DNA from 2 places in the Enterobacter roggenkampii genome. Region 1 is predicted to be linked to the other one. Evidence: predicted binding sites of a transcription regulator. Region 1 holds the regulator's gene; the other holds the start of a gene.
The links. Region 1 encodes PurR, which represses purine synthesis genes. Its sites were predicted from a motif close to CANGCAAACGTTTGCNTG; they were not measured.
Positions count from the first base shown of each region.

Region 1 (7,978 bases):
TGATAGCGGCGACACTTCGCCGCTATACTAAAACATCGTTTCTGTTCAAAAAGCTTTTTTATTCCATTGGTTAATGAGGAAATTATGCGCCTACTTCACACCATGCTGCGCGTTGGCGACCTGCAACGTTCAATCGATTTCTACACTAACGTCCTGGGCATGAAGCTGCTGCGCACCAGCGAAAACCCGGAATACAAATACTCGCTGGCATTCGTGGGTTACGGCCCGGAAACGGATGAAGCGGTGATCGAGCTGACCTACAACTGGGGCGTTGACAGCTATGAGCTGGGCACGGCCTACGGCCATATCGCGCTGGAAGTGGACAACGCAGCTGACGCGTGCGAACGCATTCGCAAAAATGGCGGTAACGTTACGCGCGAAGCGGGCCCGGTAAAAGGCGGCACCACCGTGATTGCGTTTGTGGAAGATCCGGACGGTTACAAAATCGAGCTGATTGAAGCCAAAGACGCCGGTCGCGGTCTGGGCAACTGATCCCTCAGGGCGCAACGTGCGCCCGTAGTTTTACTGCATCACCCCGCAAAATTTGCCATAATGCGCTCTGCTTTTTCCCCATGTAAGAGACCCTGATGTCCGATAACGCTCAATTTAGCGGTCTGTGCGACCGTTTTCGTGGTTTTTATCCCGTTGTCATTGATGTAGAAACAGCCGGATTTAACGCTAAAACCGATGCGCTGCTCGAAATTGCCGCCATCACGCTGAAGATGGATGAACAGGGCTGGCTTACACCGGACACCACGCTGCATTTCCACGTTGAACCTTTCGAAGGGGCAAACTTACAGCCGGAAGCGCTGGCGTTTAACGGTATCGATCCGCATAACCCGCTGCGCGGTGCCGTCAGTGAATATGATGCGCTGCACGCCATTTTTAAAATGGTGCGCAAAGGCATGAAGGAGAGCAACTGCAGCCGCGCCATTATGGTGGCTCATAACGCCACCTTCGATCACAGCTTTACCATGGCCGCCGCCGAGCGGGCCGCGCTCAAGCGCAACCCCTTCCACCCGTTTGTGACCTTCGATACCGCCGCGCTGAGCGGCCTGGCGCTGGGACAAACGGTGTTATCAAAGGCCTGTATTACGGCTGGCATTCCGTTCGATGGCACGCAGGCGCACTCCGCGCTGTATGACACGGAGCGTACCGCAGAGCTGTTCTGTGAGATCGTCAACCGCTGGAAGCGTCTGGGTGGCTGGCCGCTGCCGATGGATGATGAGGCCGAGCGCCAATCGTAGGTCGGGTAAGCGCAGCGCCACCCGACAAAAAAAAAGCGACCACATAGCAGGTCGCTTTTTTATTTCCGCAGAAAGTTACTCTGCGTCCGGCTCTTCCGTTTTGTACTTCGCCGCGGTTTCTTTGATCAGCTGCTGCAGTTCGCCGCGCTGATACATTTCAATCAGGATATCGCAGCCGCCAACCAGTTCACCGTCTACCCACAGCTGTGGGAAGGTCGGCCAGTTCGCGTACTTAGGCAGCTCAGCGCGGATGTCCGGGTTCTGCAGGATATCAACGTAAGCAAAACGCTCACCACAGGCAGACAGCGCCTGAACCGCTTGCGCGGAGAAGCCGCAGCTTGGCAGCTTTGGAGAACCTTTCATATACAGCAGAATCGGGTTTTCAGCGATCTGGCGCTGGATTTTTTCAATAGTGGTGCTCATGTCTTGCTTCCTTTAACTTCTGTTACGGCATTCGTCTGACATTGTAGCGGTTCAGACTGGCATCGGAAAATAACATTTTTGTCACGTATAGACATTCTACTCCGAGTGATGAAAAGTTGCATTGCAAATGGTGTTTACCCCTGCGTCAGTCAGGGTTTTGCTTAGGGAATGGGCAAATGTACGACAGAACGATGAATTTTTTTGCACTTGCTAACGAAACAGGATCGTAGATTGAAAAATGCTATTAACTTTCTGGCTTTTTATGGATTAGAATCGACGGGCTTTGTAAATCACACGCGGGTATTATTGATGACCTGCATTTATCAGGGGACTGCCCAGTGGCGCGGATAAATAAAATCTCGATCACGCTCTGTGCTTTACTGTTTACTTCACTCACCTTCACGCCAGTGGCAAACGCCTCTCAGCAGGCGCGGCATTCTGCTGTACAAAAAAACCATCTGGTGAAAGCCACAGAACGTAAGAAAAAAACCACCGCTAAGAACGACAAGAAAAAGACAACCACACAGACTAAAAAAACCGCTTCCAGCAAGACGAAAACCACCTCTTCCCGCACTGCCCACACCGCCAAAAGTAAAGCTTCGCAAACCGCCGCTAACCTCGTGACTGAAAAATGCATCGCGCGTAAAGGCCATAAGGCGAAATGCACCAAGGTCACAAAAATAGCGGAAGTGCATAAAGTGCGCGTCCAGAAAGCGCAAAAAACCGCAATGAACAAGCTGATGGGGCAGATTGGCAAACCGTATCACTGGGGCGGGACTTCGCCACGTACCGGTTTTGACTGCAGCGGCCTCGTCTATTACGCCTATAAAGATCTGGTCAAGTTCCGCATTCCGCGCACCGCCAACGAGATGTACCACCTGCGCGACGCGTCCCCGGTCAACCGAGGAGAGCTGGAGAACGGCGATCTGGTCTTCTTCCGCACGCAGGGCCGCGGGACAGCTGACCACGTTGGCGTCTATGTCGGCAACGGAAAATTCATCCAGTCACCGCGTAGCGGCCAGGATATTCAGATCACCTCGCTCAGTGAAGACTACTGGGTACGCCATTACGTCGGCGCACGCCGCGTGATGACGCCGAAAACCATTCGCTAACCCCTGCCCTGCCACACCCGTGGCAGGGTAAGTTCCTCTTTTGCATACCCTTTCAATTTGCTATCCTGTCCTTGTTGTCTGTGTGGTTATTGACAACACAAAATACAATAAGGAGAGAAGCAATGTCGTTCGAATTACCTGCACTACCGTATGCAAAAGACGCCCTGGCCCCGCACATTTCTGCGGAAACCCTGGAATATCACTACGGCAAGCATCACCAGACGTACGTCACCAACCTGAACAACCTGATCAAGGGCACCGATTTTGAAGGCAAAACGCTGGAAGAGATCGTGCGCAGTTCTGAGGGTGGCGTATTCAACAACGCCGCTCAGGTGTGGAACCACACCTTCTACTGGCACTGCCTGGCGCCAAACGCCGGTGGCGAACCTGTCGGTGAACTGGCTACCGCCATCAACGCCGCCTTTGGCAGCTTCGCGGAATTCAAAGCGAAGTTCACCGATGCCGCCATCAAGAACTTCGGTTCAGGCTGGACGTGGCTGGTCAAAGAGGCGGATGGCAAACTGGCTATCGTGTCTACCTCTAACGCGGGCACCCCGCTGACCACCAGCGCGAAGCCGCTGATGACCGTGGACGTATGGGAACACGCTTACTACATCGATTACCGCAACGCGCGCCCTAACTACCTGGAGCACTTCTGGGCACTGGTTAACTGGGACTTTGTGGCGAAGAACTTCGCCGCGTAAGAGACACGCAGAAGGGCTCGCCCTTCTGCGTTTTTGGTTTATTCCGCAGCGCAGGCTGCTTCTGGCTGTTTACGACCCGACATCATCACCAGCAGCAGACCGAGCGCGGCAATAATCGCCCCCATCACCGGCACAAAACTGTACCCCAGCCCACCGGAAATCACGGCCCCACCGGCCGCCGCACCGAGCGCATTGCCCAGGTTAAAGGCGCCAATATTAACCGAGGATGAGAGGCCCGGCGCTTCATGCGCGACACGCATCACGCGCATCTGCAGCGGTGGCACCACCGCGAACGTTGCAGCCCCCCAGACGACCATTGCGATCGCGGCACCAAACTCGTTGCGCGCCAGCCACGGAATGGCGATCATGATAACAATCAGCAGGGTTAAGAAGCCCTTCAGCGTTCCGCTCACGGAACGGTCGGCAAATTTCCCGCCGAGATAGTTGCCAATCGAGAAGCCCACGCCAATCAGCACCAGCATCGCGGTAACGAAGAGAGGCGTTGCGTGGGTGATATCGTGCAACACCGGTGAAATATAGGTGTAGAGGGTAAACATCGCCCCTGCCCCCAGCACGGTGGTCAGCAGCGCGGAGAGCACCTGCGGGCGCATCAGCACCGCCAGCTCCTTACGCACTTCCGGACGTTCTCCGGCGCTGCCCTTTGGCAGGGAGAAGAACAAGGCCACCATCGCGACCACGCCCAGTCCGGCCGTCGCCAGGAAGGACATCCGCCAGCCAATGACCTCGCCCAGCCAGGTTGCCGCAGGAACGCCGCCGATGTTAGCGATGGTCAGGCCCATAAACATGGTGGCTACGGCGCTGGCCTGCTTGTGTTTCGGCACCACGCTTGCCGCCACAACCGACCCCAGCCCAAAGAACGCGCCGTGGTTAAGGCTGGTCAGAATACGCGAAAGCATCAACGTGGTGTAGTCCGGCGAAATGGCCGAAAGCACGTTGCCGAGGGTGAAAATCGCCATCAGGAAAATCAGCGCATTGCGGCGCGCGCGGTGTGAAAGAAGAAGCGTCATCAGCGGCGCCCCCACCATCACGCCAATGGCGTAGGCGCTGATTAACATGCCGGCCGCAGGGATCGAGACGTCCACGCCGCGGGCGATAACGGGCAGTAACCCCATCGGGGAAAATTCAGTGGTGCCAATCCCAAAAGCGCCAATCGCCAGGGCCAGCAGGGGAAAATTGATTTTCATGCGTCAACTCCGGATGCCGTGTCATGTGGTGACACAGAACAAAGAAGCGGAAAGCATGACATCAATCACAAAAAATGAGAAGTTAACAAAATGGCAAAAGATTTTTGCCTTAGGAGTAACAATCGGGGGAGCGGGAGGGAGAAGGCTCTCCCTCCGCGTAAATCAGTGCAGCGCGGCCGTCAGACCCGCCGCGACAATCAGAGCCAGCACAACCACGGTGGTGAACAGCGAAAACTTCAGATCGGAACTCATCAATTTTTCTCCTTTTAATCCCCCCACGAAAAGTGAGCCTGCTCATTTTTGCATAATTTACGTCAAAAATCTTCCTGGATTTAGGCTGATAAACACTTTACCTCTTCCCCTTTTCATCAAGATAGGACAAAATTCCACGCTAAATTTATTAGCGTACCGGCCATTGACCCCCTCCTGACGTCCCGTGTCGTTTTCCCGGCGTGCCGCAATTCAAGATTGCGTGATAAGGGTGAGAGAAGGCAAACGTTTACCTTCAAGTTTTTCAGGAGTTTAGGATATGGTCTGGAGTGACATTTAATGGCAACAATTAAAGACGTAGCAAAACGCGCAAACGTTTCCACTACAACCGTATCACATGTAATTAACAAAACCCGCTTCGTGGCGGAAGAGACGCGCAACGCCGTCTGGGCAGCGATCAAAGAGCTGCACTATTCGCCAAGTGCGGTTGCGCGCAGCCTCAAGGTTAATCACACCAAATCCATTGGATTGCTGGCGACCAGCAGTGAAGCGGCCTATTTTGCCGAGATCATTGAAGCGGTAGAGAAGAACTGCTTCCAGAAAGGCTATACCCTGATTCTGGGCAACGCGTGGAACAGCATAGAAAAACAGCGCGCCTACCTGTCGATGATGGCGCAAAAGCGCGTCGATGGCCTGCTGGTCATGTGTTCCGAGTACCCGGAATCCGTGCTGTCGATGCTGGAAGAGTATCGCCATATCCCCATGGTGGTCATGGACTGGGGTGAAGCGCGCGCGGACTTCACCGACTCCGTCATCGACAACGCCTTCGAAGGCGGTTACATGGCGGGTCGTTACCTGATCGAACGCGGTCACCGCGAGATTGGCGTGATCCCCGGTCCTCTGGAGCGTAACACCGGCGCGGGCCGTCTGGCCGGTTTTATGAAAGCGATGGAAGAAGCGCTCATCACCGTGCCGGAAAACTGGATCGTGCAGGGCGACTTTGAGCCGGAATCAGGCTACCGCGCGATGCAGCAGATCGTTTCCCAGCAGCACCGCCCGACCGCCGTTTTCTGCGGCGGTGACATCATGGCCATGGGCGCACTCTGCGCCGCCGATGAGCTGGGTCTGCGCGTACCGCAGGATATTTCCGTGATCGGGTATGACAACGTGCGTAACGCGCGCTTCTTCACCCCGGCGCTGACAACCATTCACCAGCCAAAAGATTCGCTGGGCGAAACGGCCTTCAATATGCTGTTGGACAGGATCGTCAACAAGCGCGAAGAGTCGCAGTCCATTGAAGTTCACCCGCGCCTGATTGAACGCCGTTCCGTTGCGGACGGTCCGTTCCGCGACTACCGTCGTTAATCCCTTTACGGGGCCAGCTACGCTGGCTCCCGTAACCATTCCCGGTTTAGGGTTTCGCTGTCTCCCAGATAATCCAGCAGCCAGGCCATGGCGGGCGAGACATCATTTTGTTGCCAGGTCAGGCAGCAGGCCGCGTCCGGGAACGGATTCTCCAGCGTCAGTTCAACCCATTCTCCGGTATCGATGCGCGGACGCGCAAAATGAGCGGGCACCATCGCGACGCACAGCCCGGCGCTGAGGCACGTCGCCGATGATTCCCAGTCAGGAGCCACCACCCGCCGCTGGTTATCCAGAAGCCAGGTGATACGCTTGGGCAATGAACGCGACGTATCCTCCAGCACCAGAGACGGCCAGTTGCGCAGCGTATCGTCGCTCAGCGGACCTTCCATCGCTGCCAGAGGATGATCGCTGGCCACCACGCATTTCCAGCTCAGCATCCCCATGTCGCGAAAGGCGTAACGTCCCCCGACCGGGATCGCCTGCGTCGCGCCAATCGCCATCTCCGCCCTGCCGTCCGCCAGCGCATCCCAGACGCCGTTGAACACCTCCTGCGAGACCCGTAGCTCGACGTCAGAGAAATGACGATAGAAATCCACGATCATTTGTCGGGTGCGTTCCGGCTTCACGATGTTATCTACCGCGATGGCGAGATGCCCCCGCCAGCCGTTGGCGATCTGCTGACACTGTTCGCGGGTGATCTGCATTTTTTTGATAACAGAACGCCCTTCTTTCAAAAACCATGCACCGGCGGGCGTTAATTCCACGTCGCGATGCCGCCGTTCAAACAGCGGAACCGCCAGCCACTCCTCAAGCTGACGCACCGTGTAGCTGATGGCCGAAGGGACGCGGTGCAACTCCTGCGCTGCACCGCTAAAGCTGCCGTTACGCGCAACAGCATCGACCACTTCAAGAGAATAATCTGACCACATTTTCTGCCTGCAAAAAATTTGAATGCACCCGCCAAATATTAGCGTTTCACAAGCCGCTTTGCACTCCCTACACTCTGCGCCAACGTATACCTGCCTCCTCAGGAGAATAAAAGAATGCAACCCAGGAAAGGATTTTTAGTCTGGCTCGGCGGCTTAAGCGTGCTGGGCTTTTTGGCCACCGACATGTACCTGCCCGCGTTTGCCGCAATGCAGGAAGACCTGCAAACCCCTGCGGCGGCCATCAGCGCCAGCCTGAGCCTGTTCCTTGCCGGTTTTGCTTTCGCACAGCTGCTCTGGGGACCGCTCTCAGATCGCTTCGGCCGTAAACCGGTGCTGCTGCTGGGTCTGGCCATTTTTGCCGTGGGCTGCCTGGGGATGCTGTGGGTGCGCGATGCTACCTGGCTGCTGGTGCTGCGCTTCGTTCAGGCCGTGGGCGTCTGTGCTGCGGCGGTGACCTGGCAGGCGCTGGTGACCGACTACTATCCGGCTAACCGCACAAACCGTATTTTCGCCACCATTATGCCGCTGGTGGGTCTTTCCCCTGCCCTGGCTCCGCTGCTGGGCAGCTGGATCCTCGCGCACTTTGACTGGCAGGCCATTTTTGCCACGCTGTTTGCCATCACGCTGGTGCTGATGCTGCCGGTGTTTGCCCTTAAGCCCGCGCATAAAAAAGAGGCGCATGCCGACGCGACGCCGATTACCTTCACCTCCCTGCTGAGCGCCAAAGCGTATCGCGGGAATGTCCTGATTTATGCCGCCTGTTCGGCCAGCTTCTTCGCGTGG
Region 1 covers NZ_CP017184.1:1,925,735-1,933,712, reverse strand. The annotation lists gene gloA (lactoylglutathione lyase) at 85-492, shown strand; gene rnt (ribonuclease T) at 588-1,247, shown strand; gene grxD (monothiol glutaredoxin 4) at 1,323-1,670, opposite strand; gene BFV67_RS09050 (C40 family peptidase) at 2,009-2,782, shown strand; gene sodB (superoxide dismutase [Fe]) at 2,905-3,486, shown strand; gene BFV67_RS09040 (MFS transporter) at 3,525-4,691, opposite strand; gene cydH (cytochrome bd-I oxidase subunit CydH) at 4,854-4,943, opposite strand; gene purR (HTH-type transcriptional repressor PurR) at 5,241-6,266, shown strand; gene punR (DNA-binding transcriptional activator PunR) at 6,284-7,195, opposite strand; gene punC (purine nucleoside transporter PunC) at 7,310-7,978, shown strand, end outside.

Region 2 (7,978 bases), 930 kb from region 1:
CAGCGTCTGTTTTTCGGGAATATTGAGAAGTGCACAGTCATCGCCGATGCCGGTTTCAACATCAAGACGAGAGGTTCTGACACGGTCGAAATAACGGGCAATCAGGGAGAATTCGCCGCATGCCATACGTTATGCCTCAGCAAATAAAAGAAAAAACCGGAGCCGCACTGCCCGTCAGGCAATGCAGAACTCCGGTTTGCGGATCACTTTTTGTGGGGACGGATCGCAGGTGCTGCTTTATCAAGTACGCCGTTTACAAACTTGTGGCTGTCTTCAGCGCCGAAGGTTTTCGCCAGTTCGATCGCTTCGTTGATGGCCACTTTATACGGCACATCATCACGTTTAGACAGCTCAAACAGCGCAATGCGCAACACTGCTTTTTCTACCTGACCCAGCTCTTCGAGCAGACGGGACAGGTAAGGTTTCATCAGACCATCGAGATACGCGCTATTAGTCGCCACTCCCGACAGCAGTTCACGGAAGTACAGAACGTCAACGTCTTTCACGTCCTGTTCTGACAGGAACTGGTATTCAACATCAGCGATGTCGTTCTGGGACAACTGCCAGGAGTAAAGTGCCTGGACGGCACATTCACGGGCGCGGCGACGAGCAGCAGGTTTCACGGAATTCCCCTTACAAAAAAATCAGGCCTTGATGGCTTTCAATACATTGATCATTTCAAGCGCGGTCAGTGCAGCTTCTGCACCTTTGTTACCGGCTTTGGTGCCAGCACGTTCGATGGCTTGTTCAATACTTTCGGTGGTCAGCACGCCGAACGCGACAGGAATTTCAGCATCCTGCGCAACGTGTGCCAGACCGTTGCTTGCACCGCCCGCAACGTATTCGAAGTGCGCAGTGCCGCCACGAATAACGGTACCCAGCGCAATCACCGCGTCATATTTACCGGTTTTCGCCAGCGCGCCCGCCGCCAGTGGCAGTTCGTAAGCGCCTGGAACCCAAACAACGGTAATGTTGTCATCTTTAACCTGGCCGATACGTTTCAGGGCGTCAACCGCACCTTCCAGCAGGCTATCGTTGATGAAGTTGTTGAAACGCGCAATGGTGATGGCGACGCGAGCGTCCGGGGTAGCTACAGCAGCTTCAATAATGTTCATACTCTTCCTTTACGGGTTCATTTGGCCCCGCAGGGGGGCGGATTTTATCATAATACTTTGCGCACTGCTTCCCTATTTCGGGAGCAATTACGCTGTCGTTAAGTGGAGGCAGACATCCGGACCTACCGGACGAATCTCGCTAAATTTGAGTTGTGGTGCATCGGCCAGTTTTTCAAGGCCGGGCAGCACAAACAGGCCGCGCGCGTCACTGCCCAACAGTTTAGGCGCAACGTAGACGAGAAGCTCATCCACCAGCCCCGCCTGAAGCAGCGCGCCGGCAAGCGTCGGGCCCGCTTCGACCCAGATGCTGTTCACCTGCTGCTTGCCGAGCAGCATCATCAGCACCACCAGATCCAGATGCCCGTTATTCTCCGGCACTATGATGCTGCGTACGCCTTCCGGCCATGCGCGCGTATCTTCTTTGGTGCGCGCAATCCAGGTTTCCCCTGGCTGCTGGACGATGCGGTGCTCCGGCGTCACGCGGTTCTGGCTATCAATGACAATACGCAGCGGCTGACGCAGGTTCTCCTGCGGATACAGAGCCTGGGTATCGGCATTCAGCTCGTCCCAGCGCACGGTCATGGCCGGATCGTCAGCCAGAACGGTTTCACTGCTGGTGAGAATAGCATGGCTTTGCGCACGCAGACGTTGCACATCGCGCCTTGCCTGCGGCGACGTGATCCACTGGCTCTCGCCGTTTGCCATCGCCGTACGACCGTCCAGCGAGGCACCCAGCTTAAGCTGGATATACGGGAACCCGGTACGCATGCGCTTCAGGAAACCTTTGTTGAGCGCTTCCGCGTCCTGCATCATCAGGCCATGGCTGACGTCAATGCCTTCCTGCTGCAGACGATACAGACCTCGTCCGGCCACCTGCGGATTCGGGTCCTGCATCGATGCAACCACGCGCGACACCCCCGCGGCAATCAGCGCGTCGCAGCACGGTGGCGTACGCCCGTGATGGCTGCAGGGCTCCAGCGTAACGTAGGCCGTCGCACCGCGCGCCTTCTCGCCGGCCATGCGCAGGGCATGAACCTCAGCATGCGGCTCGCCTGCACGATAGTGAAAGCCCTCCCCCACGATCTCGCCATCTTTAACGATAACGCACCCGACGTTCGGGTTGGGATGGGTCGTAAAACGACCGCGCTGCGCCAGCTTCATGGCTCGCGCCATGTACATCTCATCGTGCATGAGCTTAATCCTGTAAGCGGGCGATCTCTTCGCCAAACTCTTTGATATCTTCGAAGCTGCGGTAGACCGAGGCGAAGCGGATATAGGCGACCTTATCGAGCTTTTTCAGCTGCTCCATTACCAGGTTGCCAATCATCTTGCTGGGCACTTCACGCTCACCCAAACCACGAAGGTAAGATTTTATGTGGTTTAACGCCATCTCCACGTCGTCCGCGCTGACGGGACGCTTTTCAAGGGCCTTCAGCATTCCGCTGCGCAGTTTCTCTTCGTTAAACGGCTCACGTACGTCGTTACTTTTAACCACGCGCGGCATGACCAGCTCTGCCACCTCAAAGGTCGTGAAACGCTCGTTACACACCAGACACTGCCGACGACGGCGCACTGAAGACCCTTCGCCCACAAGGCGAGAGTCGATGACTTTGGTATCCACAGCGGAGCAGAATGGGCAATGCATACGGTATCCCTGTTATCTGGTTAACTGATTTTCATTTTACCCTGAACTGGCCTGACAACAAAGGAAGAGCTTTTTGAGAAAAAGGATCTATGTCTGACACAATGATGCTGGCTACCATTAGGACGATCCGTTATTTCAAGGAAATAAACGCAATGACAAGACGTTACCTGAAAATATTGCTGGTGGGGAGCCTCTTCACCCTTAGCGCCTGTGCACAGCAAACCGAAGTCCGTCAGATGAAACAGAGCGTCAATACGCTCAATACGGCGATGGACAAGCTAAACAAAGAAACGGTGAAGATCACCCAGCAAAATGCGCTGAACGCGAAATCTACCAGCGGGGTGTACCTGCTGCCGGGGGCGAATACGCCTGCCCTGCTGAACAGCCAGATTGGCACGCTAAAAATGTCTCTGGTGAATGTGGCGGCGAATGCCGATGGTACTCGCGCAACATTACGCATCAAGGGAGAGTCCAACGATCCGCTTCCGGCCTTCAGCGGCACCGTCGAGTGGGGCCAGATCCAGGGCACCACGGAGAACTACCAGGAGGTGAACGTGAAGAATCAGCTCTTCACCGCCCCGGCCAGTGTTTTAGCACCCAGTGATGTGGATATTCCGCTTCAGTTAAGTGGCCTTACGCCGGAACAGTTAGGCTTTATCCGCATTCACGACATTCAACCCGCCGCGCAGTAATCCTCTCTTTTTTAGCGGAGTGAAATGTCACTCCGCTAACATTTACATTTCGTATGGATTGGCAACATAAATGATTGCCGCTACAATCCCGGCCGTTTAAAGTACGCAAACGTGAACGCAATCGATTACGTGTATGAGAGATATGTGAAACAACACATATTTTTGTGAGCAGGGATTCCTATAATAGGCACCGCAGAAACACGAAATATTTAGAAACGCAATTCGCGCATTTTTCACTCCCGGAAGGGAATTTCAATCAGTGGCATGATTATGAAAAAAACATTACTCGCAGCTGGCGCCGTGCTGGCACTGTCCTCTTCTTTCACTGTTAACGCAGCGGAAAACGACAAACCACAATACCTCTCCGACTGGTGGCACCAGAGCGTTAACGTGGTCGGCAGCTACCACACGCGTTTCGGACCTCAGATTCGTAACGATACCTACCTGGAATATGAAGCGTTCGCCAAGAAAGACTGGTTTGATTTCTACGGCTACGTCGATCTGCCAGTATTCTTTGGTGGTAACACCGATGCGAAAGGTATCTGGAACAACGGCTCTCCGCTGTTTATGGAAATCGAACCACGCTTCTCTATCGATAAGCTGACCGGCACCGACCTAAGCTTCGGGCCGTTCAAAGAGTGGTACTTCGCGAATAACTACATTTACGACATGGGCCGCAACGATTCTCAGGAACAAAGCACCTGGTACATGGGTCTGGGTACGGACATCGACACCGGTCTGCCAATGAGCCTGTCTCTGAACGTGTACGCTAAGTATCAGTGGCAGAACTACGGTGCCGCGAACGAAAACGAGTGGGATGGCTACCGTTTCAAAGTGAAATACTTTGTGCCAATTACCCAACTGTGGGGCGGTAACCTGAGCTATATCGGCTTCACCAACTTTGACTGGGGCTCAGACCTGGGTGACAACGATTTCCGTGACCTGAACGGTAAGAAAGCGCGTACCAATAACTCCATCGCCTCCAGCCACATTCTGGCGCTGAACTACGATCACTGGCACTACTCTGTTGTGGCACGTTACTGGCACAACGGTGGTCAGTGGAACGACGACGCCAGCCTGAACTTCGGCAACGGCGACTTCAGCGTCCGATCTACCGGTTGGGGTGGTTACCTGGTTGTAGGTTACAACTTCTAATCAGTGCGGGTTTCGCCCGGTGGCGCTACGCAAACCGGGCCTACGAGCCAAATGTAGCCGGGTAAGGCGTAGCCGCCACCCGGCTTTTTACTGCCTCACCTTGCGCAAAAAATCCGCCAAAGACCTGTCCGCACTTTCGCTAAACCGCCTTTCCGTAGCCACAATATTGAGGCATCTGTCGAGCCGGAAACAGCGATAGTCATCGCGCCGTTCACACCACGCCGCCAGCAGCCAGCGCTCTCCCCAGAAGAACAGCCCCAGCGGCTGAACCTCACGATTAGACAGCTGTCCTGCTTCATCACGGTAATGCAGCGCCAGCACCTGCTGAGCGGAAATTGCCTGATGGATCCTGTCAAAATCGCTGCGGGAGTGGCTTTGCATGCAAAAATCCGGGGCGTAGATCCGCGTCTGCTCCGCCTTTCGACGACTCTCCTCGGGCAGAATCGCCAGCACCTTTTCCTGAGCCGACTCCAGCTCGCGCGACAGCGATTCCCCTCCCCAGGTTTTGAGCAGGCGAATCGCAACGATCAGCGCCTCGGACTCCTTATTTGTCAGCATCAGCGGCGGCAGGTCAAAGCCCGACATAAGCCGATATCCGCTCCCCGCCTCACCTTCCACCGGCACGCCGGAAAGCGACAGGTCGCGGATATCGCGGTAGACCGTGCGCTCGGACACGCCAAGCCGGTCCGCCAGATGCGCTGCCGTTGTCAGACGCCTGCCCCGCAGGATCTGCACAATCTGAAACAAACGGTCAGCGCGTCGGGTCATTTCTTAGTTCGCTCTCAGGCAGGTTGATGGAGGCCGACGCGGTTACCCTCGCTGTCGGTAAACAAGGCGATAGTGCCAATGCCATGCGGCAGTTCCAGCGGGCCAAACACGCACTCGCCGCCCGCAGAGGCGATGCGATCGAGCGTTGCCGCCAGATTGTCAGTATGCAGGTAAATAATAGCGCCCTGCAAAGACGGTGTAACGCCGTCAAATTTTGCCAGGGCGCCTCCGGTGGCGGGATCCTCATGCGGAAAAACGGCCAGCTCCGCACAGTCCATTTTCTCGCGACGCAGCGCAAGCTGCATCACCGGCTCATAAAATTTGATGGCGCGATCCATATCCGAGACCGGAATTTCAAACCAGTTAATGACGCTTTTCATACATCCTCCTGCCTGTTGTTTGGGTTCAGAAGGAGTCTACGACAGGGCTCCTGACAGCATACTGTCAGGAGTGTTTGTCAGGAGCAGATAAAAAAAATCCCGGTCAACCGACCGGGATTTTGATACGCAGTAAACGTCGCCTTACGGCAGAATGGACGGCTGATCCGCGCCTTCTTTTTCGACTTTCTGCTGGAGCAGGTGCTCACGCTTCATGCCGAGTTTCAGCGCCAGGGCGGACGCAACGTAGATAGACGACGCCGTACCGATGGTGACACCAATCAACATGGTCAGCGAAAAGCCTTCCAGAACCGGACCACCGAACAGGAACAGCATCAGGATCACCATCAGGGTGGTACCGGATGTGATCAAGGTACGGTGTAGCGTCTGGGTCAACGACACGTTAAAGATTTCGTACGGCGTGCCGCGACGGATCTTACGGAAGTTTTCACGGATACGGTCAGATACCACGATACTGTCGTTCAGTGAGTAACCGATGACGGACATCAGGGATGCCACAATCGTCAGGTCAATCTCAATGTGGAACAGCGACAGTATGCCCATGGTGATCACCACGTCGTGCGCCAGAGCGATAACCACACCGGCCGCCAGTCGCCACTCAAAGCGGAAACCGACGTACACCAGGATGGAGATCAGCGCCACCAGCAGCGCCATCGCACCGGTCTGCGCCAGGTCAGCACCCACGCTTGGGCCGACGAACTCAATACGCTTAACCGCCGCGTTCTGGTTGGTTGTTTCGTTAATCACGCTAACAACCTTACTGCCCAGCTCCTGGCTGCCGTTGGCATCGTGCACCGGCGGCATACGCACCATGATGTCGCGGCTGCTGCCGAAGTTCTGCAGCAGCGGCTCTTCAAAGCCCGCTTTCTGCAGCGATTCGCGCATCTGGTCCATATCGACCGGTTTTTCCAGGGAGATTTCAATTACCGTACCACCGGTAAAATCGAGACCCCAGTTAAAGCCTTTCACGCCCATAATGACGATGGACAGAATCAGCAGGAAACCTGAAATGCCGAAGGCCCAGTAGTCCCAGCGCATAAAGTCCCAGACTTTACGGCCGTGGTTCAATTGTTCAACAGTATATTCCTGTGCCACAACGCACTCCTCAGATAGACAGCTTTTTGACGCGCTTGCCGCCGTACAGCAGGTTCACGATGGCACGGGTGCCGACAATAGCGGTAAACATTGACGTTGCGACACCGATACCGGTTGTAATCGCAAAGCCTTTGATCGCGCCAGTACCCACTGCATACAGGATAAGAACCTTAATCAGTGTTGTTACGTTCGCATCGAAGATAGAGCTGAACGCGCCTTTATAACCTTCATCAATCGCCTGCTGAACAGAGCGACCGTTGCTCAACTCTTCTTTGATACGTTCGTTAATCAGTACGTTGGCGTCGACCGCCACCGCAAGGGTCAGAACGATACCCGCAATCCCCGGCATGGTCAGCGTCGCTCCCGGCAGCAGGGACATGATGCCGATAATCAGCACCAGGTTCGCGATCAGCGCGGAGGTCGCAATCAGACCAAACTTCTTATAGAAGAAGATCATGAACAGGATAGAGACCACCAGACCGGCCAGACACGCTTCCAGGCCCTGCTGGATGTTTTGCATACCCAGAGTTGGACCAATGGTACGTTCTTCAACAATCTGAATTGGCGCTATCAGCGCACCGGCACGCAGCAGCAGGGAGAGCTGACGCGCTTCGTTCGGGTTGTTAATACCGGTAATACGGAAGCTGTTACCCAGACGAGACTGGATATTGGCGATGTTAATCACCTCTTCCTCTTTCACCAGCACAGCACGGCCGTTTGCATCTTTCTTACCGCTGTCTTTGTACTCCACGAACAGGGTCGCCATCGGTTTACCGATGTTGTCCTTGGTGAAGTTAGACATGATGTTACCACCCGCGCTATCCAGCGAGATGTTAACCTGCGGCTGGTTGTATTCATCCTGGCTCGACGTGGAGTCGGTGATGTGGTCACCGGTCAGAATCACACGTTTGTACAGCACAACCGGCTGACCTTCGCGGGTCTGTTTCACTTCGGAGTCACCCGGAATACGGCCAGAAGCGGCAGCAGACTGGTCAACGTTGGTATTCACCAGACGGAATTCCAGCGTTGCGGTCGCACCGAGAATCTCTTTCGCACGCGCGGTGTCCTGGATACCCGGCAGTTCAACCACGATACGGTCAGCACCCTGAC
Region 2 covers NZ_CP017184.1:991,982-999,959, reverse strand. The annotation lists gene thiL (thiamine-phosphate kinase) at 1-126, opposite strand, end outside; gene nusB (transcription antitermination factor NusB) at 204-623, opposite strand; gene ribH (6,7-dimethyl-8-ribityllumazine synthase) at 645-1,115, opposite strand; gene ribD (bifunctional diaminohydroxyphosphoribosylaminopyrimidine deaminase/5-amino-6-(5-phosphoribosylamino)uracil reductase RibD) at 1,203-2,306, opposite strand; gene nrdR (transcriptional regulator NrdR) at 2,311-2,760, opposite strand; gene BFV67_RS04575 (SadB/YajI family lipoprotein) at 2,913-3,452, shown strand; gene BFV67_RS04570 (nucleoside-specific channel-forming protein Tsx) at 3,723-4,607, shown strand; gene BFV67_RS04565 (helix-turn-helix transcriptional regulator) at 4,695-5,375, opposite strand; gene BFV67_RS04560 (VOC family protein) at 5,390-5,755, opposite strand; gene secF (protein translocase subunit SecF) at 5,897-6,868, opposite strand; gene secD (protein translocase subunit SecD) at 6,879-7,978, opposite strand, start outside.
Region 2: a site for PurR is predicted at 3,567-3,584, ahead of BFV67_RS04570 (nucleoside-specific channel-forming protein Tsx). Genes of this name have one in related genera too.